3 regions of the Paenibacillus sp. NPDC056722 genome follow, and region 2 is predicted to be linked to each of the others. Evidence: riboswitches for the same ligand, from Rfam matches in the RefSeq annotation. Region 2 holds a riboswitch; each other region holds the start of a gene.

Region 1 (5,285 bases), on a different contig from region 2:
CTCATAGTCTGCTGGAGTGATCGGGTTAATGGTTTGCTGATAAGCTTGAATGGATTTGATGCCATCCTCTTCAGAGAACGTGCCATCCAATTCGACATTGATAATCTTTTTAACCGAATCTGTCTTCAAAATAAATTTACCCATTCCTTCATCGCTCCTATAAATTAGTTTTATCCAAAAACTTTGATTCCCTATTTTCGGCAATCGATAATATACTTATTTTTGGGATAATTTAACTATATTAATAGCATATGATTGATAGAATTACAATGAGAAAGTCGAAAAATGTAAATTTTTGAATTATACAGATGTTACTTCACTTCTTCTAAAACTTCGAGCAACACGTTAAAGGCACTGATTACTCGCGGAGCTCCTAGAGCAGGCACCAAATGAAGCAGAACACCTTTAAGCTGTTCCTCAGTGACACCTACACTTAGCGCCATAACATAATGAACGCCTAGTTGTTCGTATTGTCCCATCGCAATCAAGGCGGAGATCACGGCAACTTCTTTCCAGTCATCACCGATCGTGTTGCGCTGGAAAATGTCACCGTAGGCGGCGCCCATAATGTATTCAGCCAGATCTGGAAAATGGTCTTTAATAGGTGCCAAAGCTTTGGCACCATACTCCCCAGATAAGTTAGCAAAGTGGTTGAGACCACTATTGATATTTTTGTTCAAATTGTCGCTCATAAATTGGCCCCCTGATTAAAGATTCACTACACGGTGTGCAGTAGGTGGTACTTCGTCACGGTCTGTCAACAGTTCGATTACCGCGACCTTGTTCAAAGCTACCGCATCTGCGATCGCAGCGGAGAATTGATCCAAAGTTTCACAGCGATATCCGGTTGCTCCAAGCGATTCGCCGAACTTCACAGCGTCCATTGGGACTTCGAATAGGGTTCCGTCGATACGGCCTGTGGTCTTCTCCATGCCCTTAAGCGCCATATCCAGCTGCATGTTGTTTACAACGATAAAAATAACCGGGATATCCTTACATACTGCTGTATTAATCTCTGCACCCAGCATCATAAAGCATCCATCGCCAGTCACACAGAAGATCGTTTCATCCGGTGATGCAACCTTGGCGCCGATAGCCATGCCAATTGCATTACCCATGCAGGCAAAATAGGCATCGAATACAAAACTGCCCGGTTTTTTAACGTTATACCATTTAACGGCATTAAAGCCATGGCTTCCATCATCCACGAATAGAGTGTTGTTGTATGGAATAAAGTCACTCATCACGCTCATAACTGAAGCCAGGGACAGGCCTGGAAGCTCAGGCAGTTCTTCCCGATAGTTAAAGCTTGGAGTATTATGTTTGGTCACAGAATCTCTATCCAGGTGTTCAAGATAATACACAAGATTATCACGCAGATCCCCGGTGACCGGTATAGTTTTGGAGGTCAGAATCTTGCCTACAAACGTTGGGTCACTATCGAACTGAATTAATGTCTCTGGATGATTCTCGCGTTTTAGATTACAGATGGTCATATCGCTCAGACGGGAGCCCAGCACGATATACAAATCACTACGATTCAGCATGTCATCGCCATGTGTACATCCGCCGACACCGACAGGACCGTGATACAGCGGGTGATCCCAAGGAATAGCACCTTTGCCGCCAGGAGAAGTCACGACAGGGATGTTGAATGTTTCAGCCAGTTCGATCAGCTCTTTGTGAGCCCCGGAACGGTTAACACCTTTACCGGCAATAATCAGTGGGTTCTCAGCATTGTTAATAGCGTTGATTACACGGTCATAATTGGAGATGCTAACGAGCGTTTCACGCTCTGGATAAACTACCGGGAATTCTTCCAGAAGTTCAGTCTGAACGTCGAATGGCAAGCAAAGATGAACGGGACCACGGTTACCGCTCAGAGCAATTGAGATAGCATGATTGAAAATGGTGCTTAAGTTATCGCCACGTTCTACAAGCTTACTGAACAGGGTAGCGGGTTTAAACATATCGGCAAGATCAGCCAGATATGAGGAAGAATCCTGACATTGCGGAATACCTAGTTCTTTTATAGATTGATGCCCTGTAATAAATAACACCGGAATGTTATTCGCCTTGGCATGGGCCGCTGCAGTAAGCAGATTCGTTCCTCCGGGACCGGATGTCCCGAAAGCAACGCCTAGTCCGCCAGTCTTAAGGGCATAGCCTGCGGCTTCAAAGCCGGAACTGGATTCATGTCTTCCGGGAATAAACTCAATACCGTAATCCACCATCTTTAGAACTAAGGGGCAAATGGATTTACCAATGATACCAAATGAATGGGTTACTCCGAGGTTACGTAGTGCCTCCGCCATATAATCTGCGACTGTCTTCAAAAAAAACACCTCTCAAGTAAATGAATTGGGTTAAGTAAAAGATAAATATATTATCGTTCTGGTAATGCCAAATGTTTAGAACGATACAAACAGGTACAAAGAAACAACAAAACCTGTGCTCGATTAATGGAGCACAGGTTGGAAGCAAAAAACCGCCAATCAGACCGCGAAATTAAGTCGATCCTCCTGGTTTTCTCTGCAACCTGGCAGTCATGGCCCCCAAAAAAATGAGGCTGTAGATCCATGGCTTTGCGTCATTCCTTTTCAGGAATTTTGCCCATATAAATGTTATAACTAATTATAAGAATAATTTTCCTTTACATTATATTCCTAGCTCGTCTTTGTCAATATATTTTACACAAACGAACTCGGAATTTGACGAAAAATATGAAATAAAGTAGGAATTTAGTTTTAATTTAAAATGTATCCAAGGGTGCATTGCAAAATGGAATGCGGTTACAAAATAGGCCTGAAATATGCATATCATTCAGAGAAAAAGCAAGATTGTATTAAAGGGATTGGTGTAAAAATGCAAATTAGATGAAAACAGCTGAATGGACAAGATTAGATATTAATTGAAGAAATTAGTTGGAGTTAAATTTACGATGATGTATTTCATGAAAGGCAATGAATCCAAGTGCTCAATTTCTTTTGGACTGCACAGGAGGGAAGTGGGTTAAAAGTAGGGTGTTTGAAAGGGGAGAGGATAAATTTTATTTGTGGGTACGAACTTCTAGAAAGGTCTGAAAGTGATATAATGCAAACGTTTCATAAGTTACAAAACAGCCGTAAAAGTTTGAACTTATACGGCTGTTTTGTGTTAAAAGGAACAAAAATAAAAATTTTATGACAAGTTCTAAAATTTAAAAATATGAATCGTTTTTTGTAGCTGAAAGACGGCTGACGTCATTTTTTCAGACTCATCCGCAACGGATTGGAGGGCATTGATCTGCTCACTCATCGATGCAGAGACTTCCTCGGTGCTGGCTGCTGTCTGCTCGGTAATTGCTGAAATATTCTCAATCGCAGAGGAGATCTTCAGAGCACTGTCCAGCATCAGGTCGCTTTCCGAAGAGAAGGCGGCGATTTGCTCGGTAATGTACTGTACACTTTGGACAATTTGCCCGAAAATCTGTGCAGTTTGAATGATCATTTCATTCTGTACCTGAACGACTTCTTCATTGATGGTGATGTTCGCAATGGCTTCCTTAATGTCACTTTCAATGCTACGTACGAGGCCGAAGACCTCTTTGGTCGAGGCGGTTGATTCCTCTGCCAGTTTGCGTACTTCCTGAGCTACCACAGCAAATCCACGGCCATGTTCTCCGGCACGGGCAGCTTCGATGGAAGCGTTCAGAGATAACAGGTTGGTCTGTTCAGCAATTTCGGTGATGGTTTTCGTAATCATGGTGATACCGCGAGCATTATGGGAAAGGGCATCAATGGTATCGGCCACTTTTTGTGTAGCTTCGATATTCTTACGCATGCCTTCTGCCTGGGTATCCACCGATTGGCGACCTTGCTCCACCAATTCTAGCGTATGTATAGATTTCTTGTTCATTTCTTTGGTTGAATGTGCGTAATTGGAGACCTTAGTCTCAATATCTTTAATAGAATCAATCATACCGGCAATATCACTCGAAATTTCGTTGGCACCTTGAGCCAGCTCATTAGAAGAGGTCGCCACCTGGGACATGACGATCTTCAGATTCTGATTCTTGTCTTCGATGCCGCGGCTTGCATCCATAACCTGACGGGTGATCTGTGAGGCGTCGGTCAAAATGGTCTTCAATTTGTCGATCATCGTATTAAAGGAGCGGCTGATATCACCCATGGAGCCATTCTCGTCGGCTCTATGCGTAAAGTCTCCCTTAGAGATCGTATGCGTTACGTTGGAGATGTCATCGAACGACGATGTAAGCGTTCTCTCAACAAAGCGGGAAAGAGGGTAAGTCAGGGTTGCAAGCAGGACGACCAGAATGATGCCGATAACAATTTTGCCGAGAATAATAAAAGTAACCAAAACAGGGATGGAGAATAAAGCGGCAACGAGGTAGCATCCGGCGACAATTCTTTGCTTCAAAGGCAGCTTGTACATCCAGTCCATAGGAAATATGTCCCCCTTTAATGTTGTGTATTGTAATATTATAGGCGATTAAAGGGGGATAGGTCTATTGTAAGAACTGACATAAATGCTATTCGGGACAAATTTTGACTAAATTCTGTCCGATAGACTCATATAATGCGGTGGTATCTATCAGTGCTTGTCGTACTTGCTCCTGCAGTACTTGCGGTGAAAGGACCAGGACACTGGACCCATAAGACAAAAGTACCCGGCAGGCCCACTCCAGGGCGTTGAAATCGGCCTCAACCTCCAACCATCCGGCGAGGGAGGACGGGGTAGTGTTTTTTACAGTAAGATATCGCTCCCGCGCGAAGTCCTTCATTGTTTCTTCCCTTATCAACACGGTAGCTGGATAACTTGGCAAGGCAGATTTGAAAGCCTGGGTGGATTGCCGCCAATACTGGCCAAGATCGAAGTCTTCCGGACGCTTGAAAAAGTCATTCGTGAGCTCTGCATGTTGCAGTCTGGACACCCGGTAGGTCCGTAGCTCACCTCTGCTTTCTGCAACGACATACCAAACTCCGCGTTTGGTTACGAGCCCGAGGGGATGAATTAGTCGTTCGCTAGCTTCGTTATTGCGCAGGTATGTTATTTTGACAACACGATCATGCCAAAGGGCCGCCTGCAGTAGCGCCAAAAAAGGATATGACTCATCTGAGGGATGCCAGCTTGCCCCGTCGACATGAATCCGTTGAACCGAATCAAGCGTGGAACTGCTGGAATGCGGTGCTACTACGGCCTCCAACTTGCGGGCGGCAGAAGAGAAATCCCCTTCGATGCCAAGGTCGCTAAGAATCGTAGAGTCAGCAGATAGCAGGAGAGAG
Region 2 (5,285 bases):
TCTATCTTATTTGAGCAGATTTGTTCTTAGTTATGGCTTAAAAGATGTTTTGGAAAATTCTCTTAACCCTGTGATCCTTAATGTGTGTGCTCCAGGAATGAACGGAACAGTTAACCTGGATGATATCCAATACAAGAGGAACTACAACGGTGGAAAAACGAAATATCACGGCAGCCGATTAAACGACTTACTAGGTGTAGCCTTTGCCCAAAATGATACTATTGGAAAGGTAAAATATATTCTCTTTAACCCTTGGGCTGTCCAAACCGCTGGCACTTTTGATGCCATTGAAAATCCAGTGTTAAGGAGTATTACGAAGCTCCTTTATAAAACAGTAGGCAGACCGGTAGAAGAAGCGGTTCTTCCGATTATTGATTTGCTTGAAAATCCGCCTACAGCTTCTTTATCTGCTTATAAAGTGTGGAAAGAAGTAAGTCTAGCGATGAAAACTTTTGATAAAGAAAATGCTCAAACGCTTTATAACCAAACAGTTCAATTACTGAAAGGAGTTAAAGCATGATGAAAACTATTGCAATAATTGGTGCGGGTCCAGGGTTAGGATTGTCCCTTGCTAAAAAATTCGGGGAGAATGGCTTCAAGGTAGCTGCAGTTGCGCGCAATCCTGAGAAATTAGCCCTTATCATAAATGAGCTTAACAAGAAAAATATTGAAGTGAAGTCTTATGTTGCGGATATCGCGGATTTGATCGCTCTGAAAAAAGTGCTACAAGCTATTAAACAAGATTTTGGTCATATCGATGTGCTGGAGTTTAGCCCATATGCAGGACCTGAAATATTTAGGCATGTATTACAAACAAAACCTGAAGATGTAATGGAACAAGTAAGTAGTCATTTACTGCCAGTCATTCTTTCTGTCAACGAAGTATTGCCAGACATGATCAATAGTGGTTCAGGAGCGATTCTCTTTACAACAGGTTTATCCGCGATGTTCCCTATGCCATTTACCGGCAATGTAGGAATTACCATGTCAGGTCTTCGCAACTATGCAACAAATCTTCACAATGAATTAAAGGAAAAAGGCATATTTGTCGGACATCTCTCCATTGGCACATTGATTCAGCCAGGTACAGAAGGTGATCCAGATGTCATTGCAGAAGCTTGGTATGATTTATATGAAAGAAAAGATTACTTTGAACAAACTTTCCCTCAAGGAATTGATCTGACAAAACTGTCGTTTTAATTATTAGGAAATGGCAAACTGGATCGAAAGACTGGGACGCAAGGCCACGATCTTCTGCATGCGTGCGATGCATTCCCGGGTCATCAAAAGACACGTCCGTTAGGGTACGTGTCTTTTTGTCGTGATTTATAAAACGAATACGAGGTGATAATCCATGAAAGTGTGCAAGACATGCCCCAGAGATTGAAGAAGTCAGCTTCGCTCTATGACCCTGAGATCGTTGTGGACGCAGTGTTGGCCGGGTCATACGAAAACTGCACATTGAGCATTAATGCTCTTTGAGTATAATTGCACTATGGGCAATAATGTGTTAAGTTATTGTCATCCCAATGAGAGAGAGGTGTAAAAATCAATGGATAAGCATAGTTTGCGCTATATCAAAAAGGAAGCCACAGCCCACGCCTTATCGGAGGCGGCATTTCAGCTGGCGCTCGAACGCGGCTTGGACGGCTTTGTCGTGGACGAAGTGGCCCAGCGCGCCGGTTATTCTCGCAGGACGTTCGCCAATCACTTTACGTGCAAGGAGGAAGCCGTCGCGTCGGCTGCTTTCCCTTCTGACGATATGGCCGGCGCGGAAGAAATAATGACGGAATTGCCTGAGAGCGCCACACCACTGGATGTGCTGCACCACTGGCTGAAGGCGCAGTTCACCGCAGAGCTGTTCCGTAGAATGCGCGACCTGATGTCGTTATCCATACGATATCCCACGTTAGAGCCGTATATTCTCAGCACCTTCCGCCGGCTGCTAACGGCGGCCCGCGAGACGATCAGCTGTCATTTTCAAGGACGTTATTCGGAAGGATACAGCCACTTGCTCATAGGCGCGGTATACGGAGCGATCCTCCCCGTTATCGACGGAAGTCTCCAGATCCTGTTGCCTGGCGACTCCCCCGAGGAAACGCCCGACGCGGCTACCTTCAGCGAATATTTGGACATTACCTTCGGCTATTTGCGCAACGGCTTCTGATCTCAGATAAAAAAGGAGTGCCATACTGTTATGTCAACGTTTCTCTACAAAATAGGTAAAGCCGCCTACGGGAAGCCCTGGGCCTTCATTGCGAGCTGGATTCTGATTCTGGGCATCGTCGTGGCGATGATCGGCGTCAACGGACTTAACGTCAGCTCGGATATGAAGCTGGAGGGCACCGAATCTCAAAAGGTTCTGGACAAGCTGGTTCAGGAGCTCCCGGAAGCGGCGGGCGGCCAAGCGAGCGTCGTATTCGCCGCTGCAGAAGGTGAGCGTCTCGATACGCCTGAGCGCCTGGCGGAAATCACCAAAGCGATCAACAAAGTCTATGGGCTGGAATATGTGATAAACCCCGCCGAGCTAGCCGCCGCTGCCGCCCAAGGCCAGGGCGTTCAAGCAGCGACACAAACTGAAGGTGCTCAAAGCGGAGAAGCCACGCAAGGCGGCGAGGACACGCGAGCATCAGTGGCATTGGCGCCCGCTGAAATGCCTCCTTACATGCCGCTGATGATCGACGGCGTGCCGGTGCCCGGCGTACTGATCGCCACCGACGGCAGCGTCGCCCTGTTTCAATTCCAGTTTACCGTCATGCAAACCTCCTTGCCGAAAGGTGTCACGGATTCGGTCGTCGAAGCGGTCAAGGAAGTCGAGAAAGATCCCGGCATAGCCGTGCTGCCGAGCGACTCACTGAATGTCGTAGACATCCCGGTCGGCACGAACGAAATCTACGGCTTAGTCATAGCCGCCATTGTACTCATCGTTACGCTGGGCTCCATCGTTGCAGCCGGTCTGCCTCTGGTAGTCGCGCTGTTCGGCGTGGCGATCGGGGTCGGAGGCGCCTTCGCAATCTCAAGCTTCGTCACCATGAGCTCAATTACGCCGGTATTGGCGCTGATGATCGGTCTGGCCGTCGGCATCGACTATGCGCTCTTTATTGTCAACCGCCAGCGCCGCCTTATTCTGGATGAGGGACTTTCGGCTCGCGAAGCAGCTGCCCGAGCGGTCGGCACCGCCGGAAGCGCGGTATTTTTCGCCGGGTTGACGGTTATCATCGCTCTCTGCGGCTTACTCGTTATCGAAATTTCGTTCCTGAGCCTGATGGCACTCGTCGCTTCGGTGACCGTGTTCCTCAATGTGCTTATCGCGCTCACGCTACTGCCGGCGCTGCTAGGTCTGATGGGGGAACGCATCTGCTCCCGCAAAGCGCGCGAGAAAACCCCTTCCAAGCCAACCAACAAGCACGGCGTCGCGGACCGCTATGTCAAAGGCGTCGTCAAATACCGCTGGCTGGTTATCTTGGGCGTGATTGCCATTCTCGGTTTTGCGGCGATTCCGGCCACCGAAATGAAAATGGGCATGCCCAACGGATCGACCGCGAATCTGGATACGCCTCAACGCCAAAGCTATGACGCGATATCTAAGGGCTTCGGAGAAGGCTTCAACGGGCCGCTGCTGATTGTCGCGGAACCGAAAGATCCTACGGGTACCATTTCCCCGAAAATGTTGGGTGGTCTCGTTCAGGATATTCAGCAGGTGCAGGATGTGTCAGTCGTCTCGCCGCTCGGTTTGAACCAGGAAGGTAACATTGCCATTCTGAGCCTCATTCCGAAGACAGGCCCGACGGACACGGCGACCCGGGATCTCGTGCAGGATTTGCGCGCCGCCGATTCGAGCATTGCGGAAACCTACGGTGTGACCCTCGGAGTGACGGGGTTCACGGCGATCAACATCGACATGTCCTCCAAGCTGGCAGAAGTGTTCCCGATCTATATCGTAATCATTGTCATCCTATCGCTTATCATTCTGCTACTCGTTTTCCGTTCGATTCTTGTGCCGATCAAAGCGACAGTAGGCTTCCTGCTCAGCATTCTGGCGACGTTCGGCATTTCCACCGCCGTGTTTCAATGGGGCTGGTTAAGCGATCTGTTCGGGTTCGACACCGGTGGACCGATCATGAGCTTCATGCCTATCATGGCAACCGGGATCTTGTACGGTCTGGCGATGGACTACCAGGTATTCCTCGTCTCATCCATGCGCGAGGCGCACGTCCATGGGCATCGGGGCGTGAAAAGCGTGATCCACGGCTATGGCCAAGCCAGCCGTGTCGTCGTGGCTGCCGCCATCATCATGGTATCCGTTTTCGCCGGGTTTATTTTCACACATGACATTATGATCAAACAAATCGGTTTCGCGCTGGCCATCGGCATCCTGATCGATGCGTTCCTGGTGCGGATGGCACTTGTCCCCGCGGTCATGGCACTCTTCGGAGACAAGGCCTGGGCGCTGCCTAAATGGTTGGACCGCATCCTGCCGAACCTGGACGTCGAAGGCGACAAACTGATCGCCCAACTCAACGCCCAGGATGCGGCTGTCTCGAAACAAGTGCACTGATCAAAACAAAACGCCGTGGGCGGTATGTCTGCTTTCGCAGGCAACACCTTCGCGGCGTTTGTTTTACTAGAGTGAGTCTTCAAATTTGAAAGAGAAGAAGGAGTGGGGATTAACATTTTCCAAAAGTTAAGAGCACAAGGTATTCTAGCTAGGAGAGATGTAGCAATCTATTCTGAGGGATCGATAGATTCTGCAGAAGTAGAATCAGACTTACTGACTTTGGAGCTAAATTTCATCAATATGGTTTACTCAAGGAGGATTAATACTCTAAATAATAACTTAATTAAGCGTTTACATTACGGGGGATTCGCCTTTTTTTGTCTGAAGATTGTGGAAGGGGAAGATCGTCACAAATCTAAACTGTCACATACGGATTTGCTTAATTACTTCCATCCTTGGATCCGGATTGCAGTTACCCAAAGTATAGGGTATTAATATTGAGAATTTGGATATGAACAAGGGCAAGTGTACGTACTGCATAAAGAAAACAAGGAATAATATGTATAATTTAGTCAGCAAGCTTTATTGAATCTGGAAAGCTTGCTGGGATCTGGACAGCAGATTCATAACGAAAAATCAGAGCATTAGCTTTTTTTGTATACCGTAAAGTAATAGCCGGCGTTTAACGACGAGATCCATTGAGAAGTTGATCCGGAAATACTCAGCAGCCTTTGGAAACCAGCATTAATTAAACTAATGAAAAGATGAGAAGTCTGATGAATAGAAT
Region 3 (5,285 bases), on a different contig from region 2:
GTGGGAGCTCGTATTAGCTGATATAGGAGCAACCACTGGTGGAGAGCTCATACTAGCTAACATAGTAAGAACTTTCCTGTGCTCCTGTGCTCGCCAGTCCAGCCAACAGAACTGACTCCGTGGCCCTACGGGACAGTTACTTTCGCCCCAAACTGACCAGAATAAGAGTGACGGAAGTACAGGCAATTTCTAATTAGAATTCCCGAAGTGTAATTAACGGCATTTTTGTACTCTAAATATTCTGTAGCTAAGGTTTAGAGGTAATTAAGGGCAATTTTGTATCTTAATTATTCCATAATGCCCCTTTTAGAGTGGTTTTTTAAAAAATAAGGTACAATAATGCGCTTAATTCTCTTATTTACCTATTTTTGAGAAATATAAGATACAAAAATGCACTTATTTGGGAGAACCTTTTTTCACGGTTAAGAAGACGGAGAAAGGGAGGGGGCAGGTAGAGTTGTGCTCTAAAGCCCTAAGTTCACCAAAATCACACCTGCTCTTTTGTTTGAATTTTAATAGTGAGAGTAACTGATCAGCATGATCCACTTTTGTTAATATCAACAATCCACCCGACGAGAGCTGGCCTGAAACTTTGTTTGAATAGAGCTAGCCAGAACGTCCAAATGAAACGGGTCTGATAACGTTAGTAAGTACGACCAAATGGAACTTGGTCCGATTAGCGCCAGCAAGTGGTTCCAAATGACAAGTTGTCCGATTAGCGCCAGCAAGTGGTTCCAAAAGACACTTGGTCCGATTAGCGCCAGTAAGTGGTTCCAAATGACAAGTTGTCCGATTAGCGCCAGCAAGTGGTTCCAAAAGACACTTGGTCCGATTAGCGCCAGTAAGTGGTTCCAAAAGACACTTGGCCGAATAGCGCCAGCAAGTGGTTCCAAAAGACACTTGATCCGATTAGCGCCAGCAAGAACATCCGAGTTATCACTATCTATCTATCTATCTATCTATCTATCTATCTATCTATCTATCTATCTATCTATCTATCTATCTATCTATCTATCTATCTATTTTACCCACCATTACGTTTATCCTAACACTTCTTGTGAACTTTCTCTGTTTATCGCTTATGAAACACAGGCGAGAGAAAGGAAGGACTAGACCGATCTTGGCGTTAAGAGATTTAACATGCAGACCCGCCTTAAAGCGATTGATGTGCTGGAGTCTGTTTTACCGGGATTACTTTGTAGAGGTCCAATTGGCCCTTCTATATCGCATATACAGCAAGCATGGGATTGGTTTCGGTTTACCATACGAATGAGGAGGGTTCACTTATGAAACTGGTACTTTTATCAGGCGGTTCAGGTAAGAGGCTCTGGCCATTGTCTAATGATTCACGTTCGAAGCAATTTCTGAAGGTACTGGAAAGCCCGCAGGGTGAGCCGGAATCGATGGTGCAGCGGGTGTGGAGACAGCTCGAAGAGACTGGACTCGCAGATTCATCTTATCTGGCTACAGGTCGTGGGCAGGTAGAAATGATCCAGAGCCAATTGGGAGGCCATGTGCCGATTATTGTTGAGCCTGAGCGCCGCGATACCTTCCCGGCTATTGCGCTGACGGCGGCTTATTTATATACCGTAGCTGGCGTATCGCCTGCTGAGACGGTGGCTATTTTGCCAGTGGACCCTTATGTTGAGGCTTCTTTCTTTGAAACTGTAGCCCAGCTTGAACAAACGATAGAGGAGAGCGGCGCAAATTTGGCGCTCATGGGTGTGGTGCCTGAGCATGCTTCGGAGAAATACGGGTATATCATCCCGACCTCCGATGAGCCTGCGGTGAGCGGCTTTATGCAGGTAAGCCATTTCCAGGAGAAGCCGGATCGCGTTCAGGCCGAGGAGCTAATCAGCCGCAATGCGCTGTGGAACTGTGGTGTGTTTGCTTTCCGTCTCGGGTATCTGCTGGATATTCTGCAACGCAAGGGGCTGCCTCTCAACTATGAGGAACTGCAGAAGCAGTATAAGCTACTGTCTTCTATTAGCTTTGACTACGAAGTGGTAGAAAAGGAAGAGCGAATTGTTGTTCAGCCGTATGACGGCTTCTGGAAGGACCTCGGCACGTGGAATACATTGACGGAAGAGATGAGCAGTAATCATGTTGGCAAAGGCGTTGTCACAGCTGATTCGGAAGGCACCTGCCTCGTGAATGAACTGGATATTCCTATAACAGTCATTGGGGCGAAAGATCTAATTATCGCTGCCAGTCCTGACGGTATTCTCGTAACCCATAAGGCGGAAAGCCCACGGATCAAGGAGGTGCTGAAGTCGTTTGATCAGCGCCCGATGTACGAGGAGCGCCGCTGGGGCCATTATCGTGTCATTGATTATGTGAAATATGAAGAGGGCAATGAGGTGCTGACCAAACGGATTTGCATCTCACAGGGCAAGAATATCAGCTACCAGTTGCATCGCAAACGCAGTGAGATCTGGACCATTATCAGTGGGGAAGCCAGCATTGTGCTGAATGAGAAAATGCACAACGTGAAGGCTGGCGATGTGGTCCGTATTCCGGAGGGCACCAAGCATGCCATCCTGGCTTTGACGGATGTGGAGTTTATTGAAGTGCAGACAGGCTCTGAACTGGTGGAGGAAGATAATATCCGTATCACCCTGAATTGGGAAGATATTGGGCTGCATCAGTTTATCTCCTAGGACCGGATTCCAATGTCAGGAAATTTAATAGAACAAACTATCTATTTAACCAAATGCGAAGTTTACAAAACAGGTATAAAGACTCAAAAATGATATTTTTTTCATAAATGCACTAAAAAATAATTAAATAGCGTCGATATTTACGGTAAGAGGAATAAACCCTCTAATTCGACAAAAGGCAAACCTATCGAAAGGTAGGGACGCAAAGCCACAGGGCCTTTCGCAAGAATGGCAGCCTGGCTACCGAAAGGGAGATGTATGTTGAAAGCTTACCGTAAGTATCGTTTGTTGCGCGCCCTCCTGTCCCTTGTTCTGTTTTTGACAGCCCTTCCCCTTGGAATGGGAATCGTCCCGTCTGCGGCAGGAGCTGCAAGCTCCGGTACTCCGGTTAATCCCGCTGCCTCGCCTGAAGCTGTAAAGTTGCTTAATTATATGTACTCTTTATCTGGAAAAGGAATTATTGCAGGGCAGCATGACTACCTGGAGAGTCCCGACGAGTTCAATCTTAAGCTGCAAGACACCACCGGTAAATATGCCGCACTGCACGGTTACGAGATGGGGGCCATCAGTGGCCAGAATGAGAGTCAGGTTGCCTGGTATCGCCAGAATGTAGTGAACAGCGCCATCAACTGGAACAAAAGCGGCGGAGTAGTCGCCATGACCTTCCATGCCAACCTGCCGGGAACCAGCTATGATTGGTCCAATGTCTCCAGAAGTCTCAGCCAAGCGGAATTCAACAAGTACGTTACACCAGGGACGGTACAGTACAACAACCTGATTGCCGAACTGGATAAAGTGGCTGTACCTTTGAAAAGCTTGCGTGATGCAGGAGTGCCCGTATTATGGCGCCCATATCACGAAATGAACGGAGACTGGTTCTGGTGGGGGAAGAAAAATAATTTCGCTGCACTTTGGAATATTATGTATGACCGTTTTGTTAACGTTCATAAATTGAATAATCTGCTCTGGGTATGGAGTCCGAATGCCCCGAATGCGTGGGCTGATCCGTATGCCCTGACCTATCCGGGTGCGGATAAAGTAGACATTCTCGCTGCAGATATATATGAGAACGATTATAAACAAAGCCATTACGATAGTCTGCTGGCGCTGGCGGCCGGGAAGCCGATCGGTATCGGAGAGAACGGGGAAATGCCAGACGTAGCCAAGCTGAGAGAGACCCAGAGCAAATGGACCTTTATGATGACCTGGGGAAAAATGCTATACGATAATAACCACACCGACGATATTAAAGGTTTTATGAACAATAGTTACACAGTAACGAGAGACAAGATTGCGGCTGGAGCGGTGCCGGCACCTACGCCACCTCCACCTGCACCAACAGCTATGCCATCGAACACACCGAAGCCTCCTGCTGCGAACGTCCCTACAGGGAATGCTGGAACGGGGGGGACGCATAAGACGGCTAATGGGTTAACGGGAGAATACTTCAATAATATGCAGCTTTCCGGTGCACCAGTTCTTACCCGGGATGATGCAGTAATTGATAATAATTGGCGGCAGGGTTCACCAGATACAGCCCTGCTCGGCGTTGATAATTTCTCTATCCGCTGGACAGGGAAGATCAAACCGCTGTATAGCGAAGATTACCAGATCTACACCGAATCCGATGATGGCATTCGGGTATGGATCAACGGGCAAGCGGTCATTGACAGCTGGAATAATCAGAGCGGAGCTGAGCATCAGGGCAACATCGCCTTGAACGCCGGGCAGCTGTACGATATTAAAGTGGAGTATTACGAGAATCTGGGCGATGCTCGGGTTCGCCTGATGTGGGGGAGTCCTAGTCAGGTGAAAGAAACGGTTCCGGCTAGCGCATTGTTCATAGGCGCGTGAGGAACTGAGAATTACGTTATCTAGACATTACGCGTTTAAAGGGTAACAGCAATGAAGATTATTTTCAGCCGATCGGTAGCCCTGCTCTTTGGCAGGGCTACTGAACTATAGGCCTCCGGGAGAAGAGAGCGGGTTGACCTGGATGAAGGTCAGCTTAGTTACGACCGGACTGATATCCCGGCTACCGAAAGGAAGATGACACATGAAGCCATCCCGTAATTTTCGGCTGCTTACGACCTTGTTTCCGGTTCTTCTGTTTCTGTCTCTCCTGCCCTCCTGGGGCGATGTTCCCGATTCGGGTGCCTCTCCCGAGGACAAAGCGGCGATAGCCCCGGTCAATCCTTCGGCTTCGCCGGAGGCACGCCGATTGCTACAATATTTGACAGATCTTAGCGGTCAGGGAATCATCTCCGGGCAACATGATTATCTGGAAAGTCCTGATGAATTCAACAATAAATTAAAGTCAGCCAGCGGGAAATATGCTCTGCTGCATGGCTATGAACTTGGGGCCTTGAACCATCAGTCCGCTAAGACAATTGCTATGCAGCGCCAGGCTGTGGTGAACAGCGCCATCAAGTGGTATGAAGGGGGCGGAATTGTCGCTATGACCTTTCATCAGAACTTGCCGGGAACTTCCCCGGTATGGTCCAATGTTTCCATGAAGCTGAGCCAGGAGCAATTCAATGCCTACGTTACCCCAGGTACTCCACAATACAATAGTCTGATTGCAGAACTAGACGATATCGCCGGGTATCTGGGCGAATTGAGGGA

The links. Region 2 has a riboswitch for cyclic di-GMP ahead of ACFRAM_RS00295 (TetR family transcriptional regulator). Riboswitches for the same ligand answer to the same signal wherever they lie in the genome.
Region 1: linked by a shared signal. The riboswitch ahead of ACFRAM_RS08770 (thiamine pyrophosphate-binding protein) and the one ahead of ACFRAM_RS00295 (TetR family transcriptional regulator) in region 2 are both predicted to bind cyclic di-GMP.
Region 3: linked by a shared signal. The riboswitch ahead of ACFRAM_RS19515 (glycosyl hydrolase) and the one ahead of ACFRAM_RS00295 (TetR family transcriptional regulator) in region 2 are both predicted to bind cyclic di-GMP.

The regions. Positions count from the first base shown of each region.
Region 1 covers NZ_JBHTYV010000003.1:43,075-48,359, reverse strand. Annotated here, with positions in the region: gene ACFRAM_RS08780 (hypothetical protein) at 1-144, opposite strand, end outside; gene ACFRAM_RS08775 (carboxymuconolactone decarboxylase family protein) at 312-692, opposite strand; gene ACFRAM_RS08770 (thiamine pyrophosphate-binding protein) at 708-2,345, opposite strand; cyclic di-GMP riboswitch class I at 2,531-2,624, opposite strand; gene ACFRAM_RS08765 (methyl-accepting chemotaxis protein) at 3,193-4,443, opposite strand; gene ACFRAM_RS08760 (helix-turn-helix transcriptional regulator) at 4,532-5,285, opposite strand, start outside.
Region 2 covers NZ_JBHTYV010000001.1:55,783-61,067, reverse strand. Annotated here, with positions in the region: gene ACFRAM_RS00305 (SDR family NAD(P)-dependent oxidoreductase) at 1-520, shown strand, start outside; gene ACFRAM_RS00300 (SDR family NAD(P)-dependent oxidoreductase) at 517-1,200, shown strand; cyclic di-GMP riboswitch class I at 1,203-1,288, shown strand; partial or broken gene ACFRAM_RS00295 (TetR family transcriptional regulator) at 1,553-1,717, shown strand; gene ACFRAM_RS00290 (hypothetical protein) at 1,784-2,167, shown strand; gene ACFRAM_RS00285 (MMPL family transporter) at 2,198-4,558, shown strand.
Region 3 covers NZ_JBHTYV010000008.1:129,920-135,204, reverse strand. Annotated here, with positions in the region: gene ACFRAM_RS19525 (hypothetical protein) at 558-893, opposite strand; gene ACFRAM_RS19520 (sugar phosphate nucleotidyltransferase) at 1,287-2,660, shown strand; cyclic di-GMP riboswitch class I at 2,828-2,908, shown strand; gene ACFRAM_RS19515 (glycosyl hydrolase) at 2,919-4,514, shown strand; gene ACFRAM_RS19510 (glycosyl hydrolase) at 4,717-5,285, shown strand, end outside.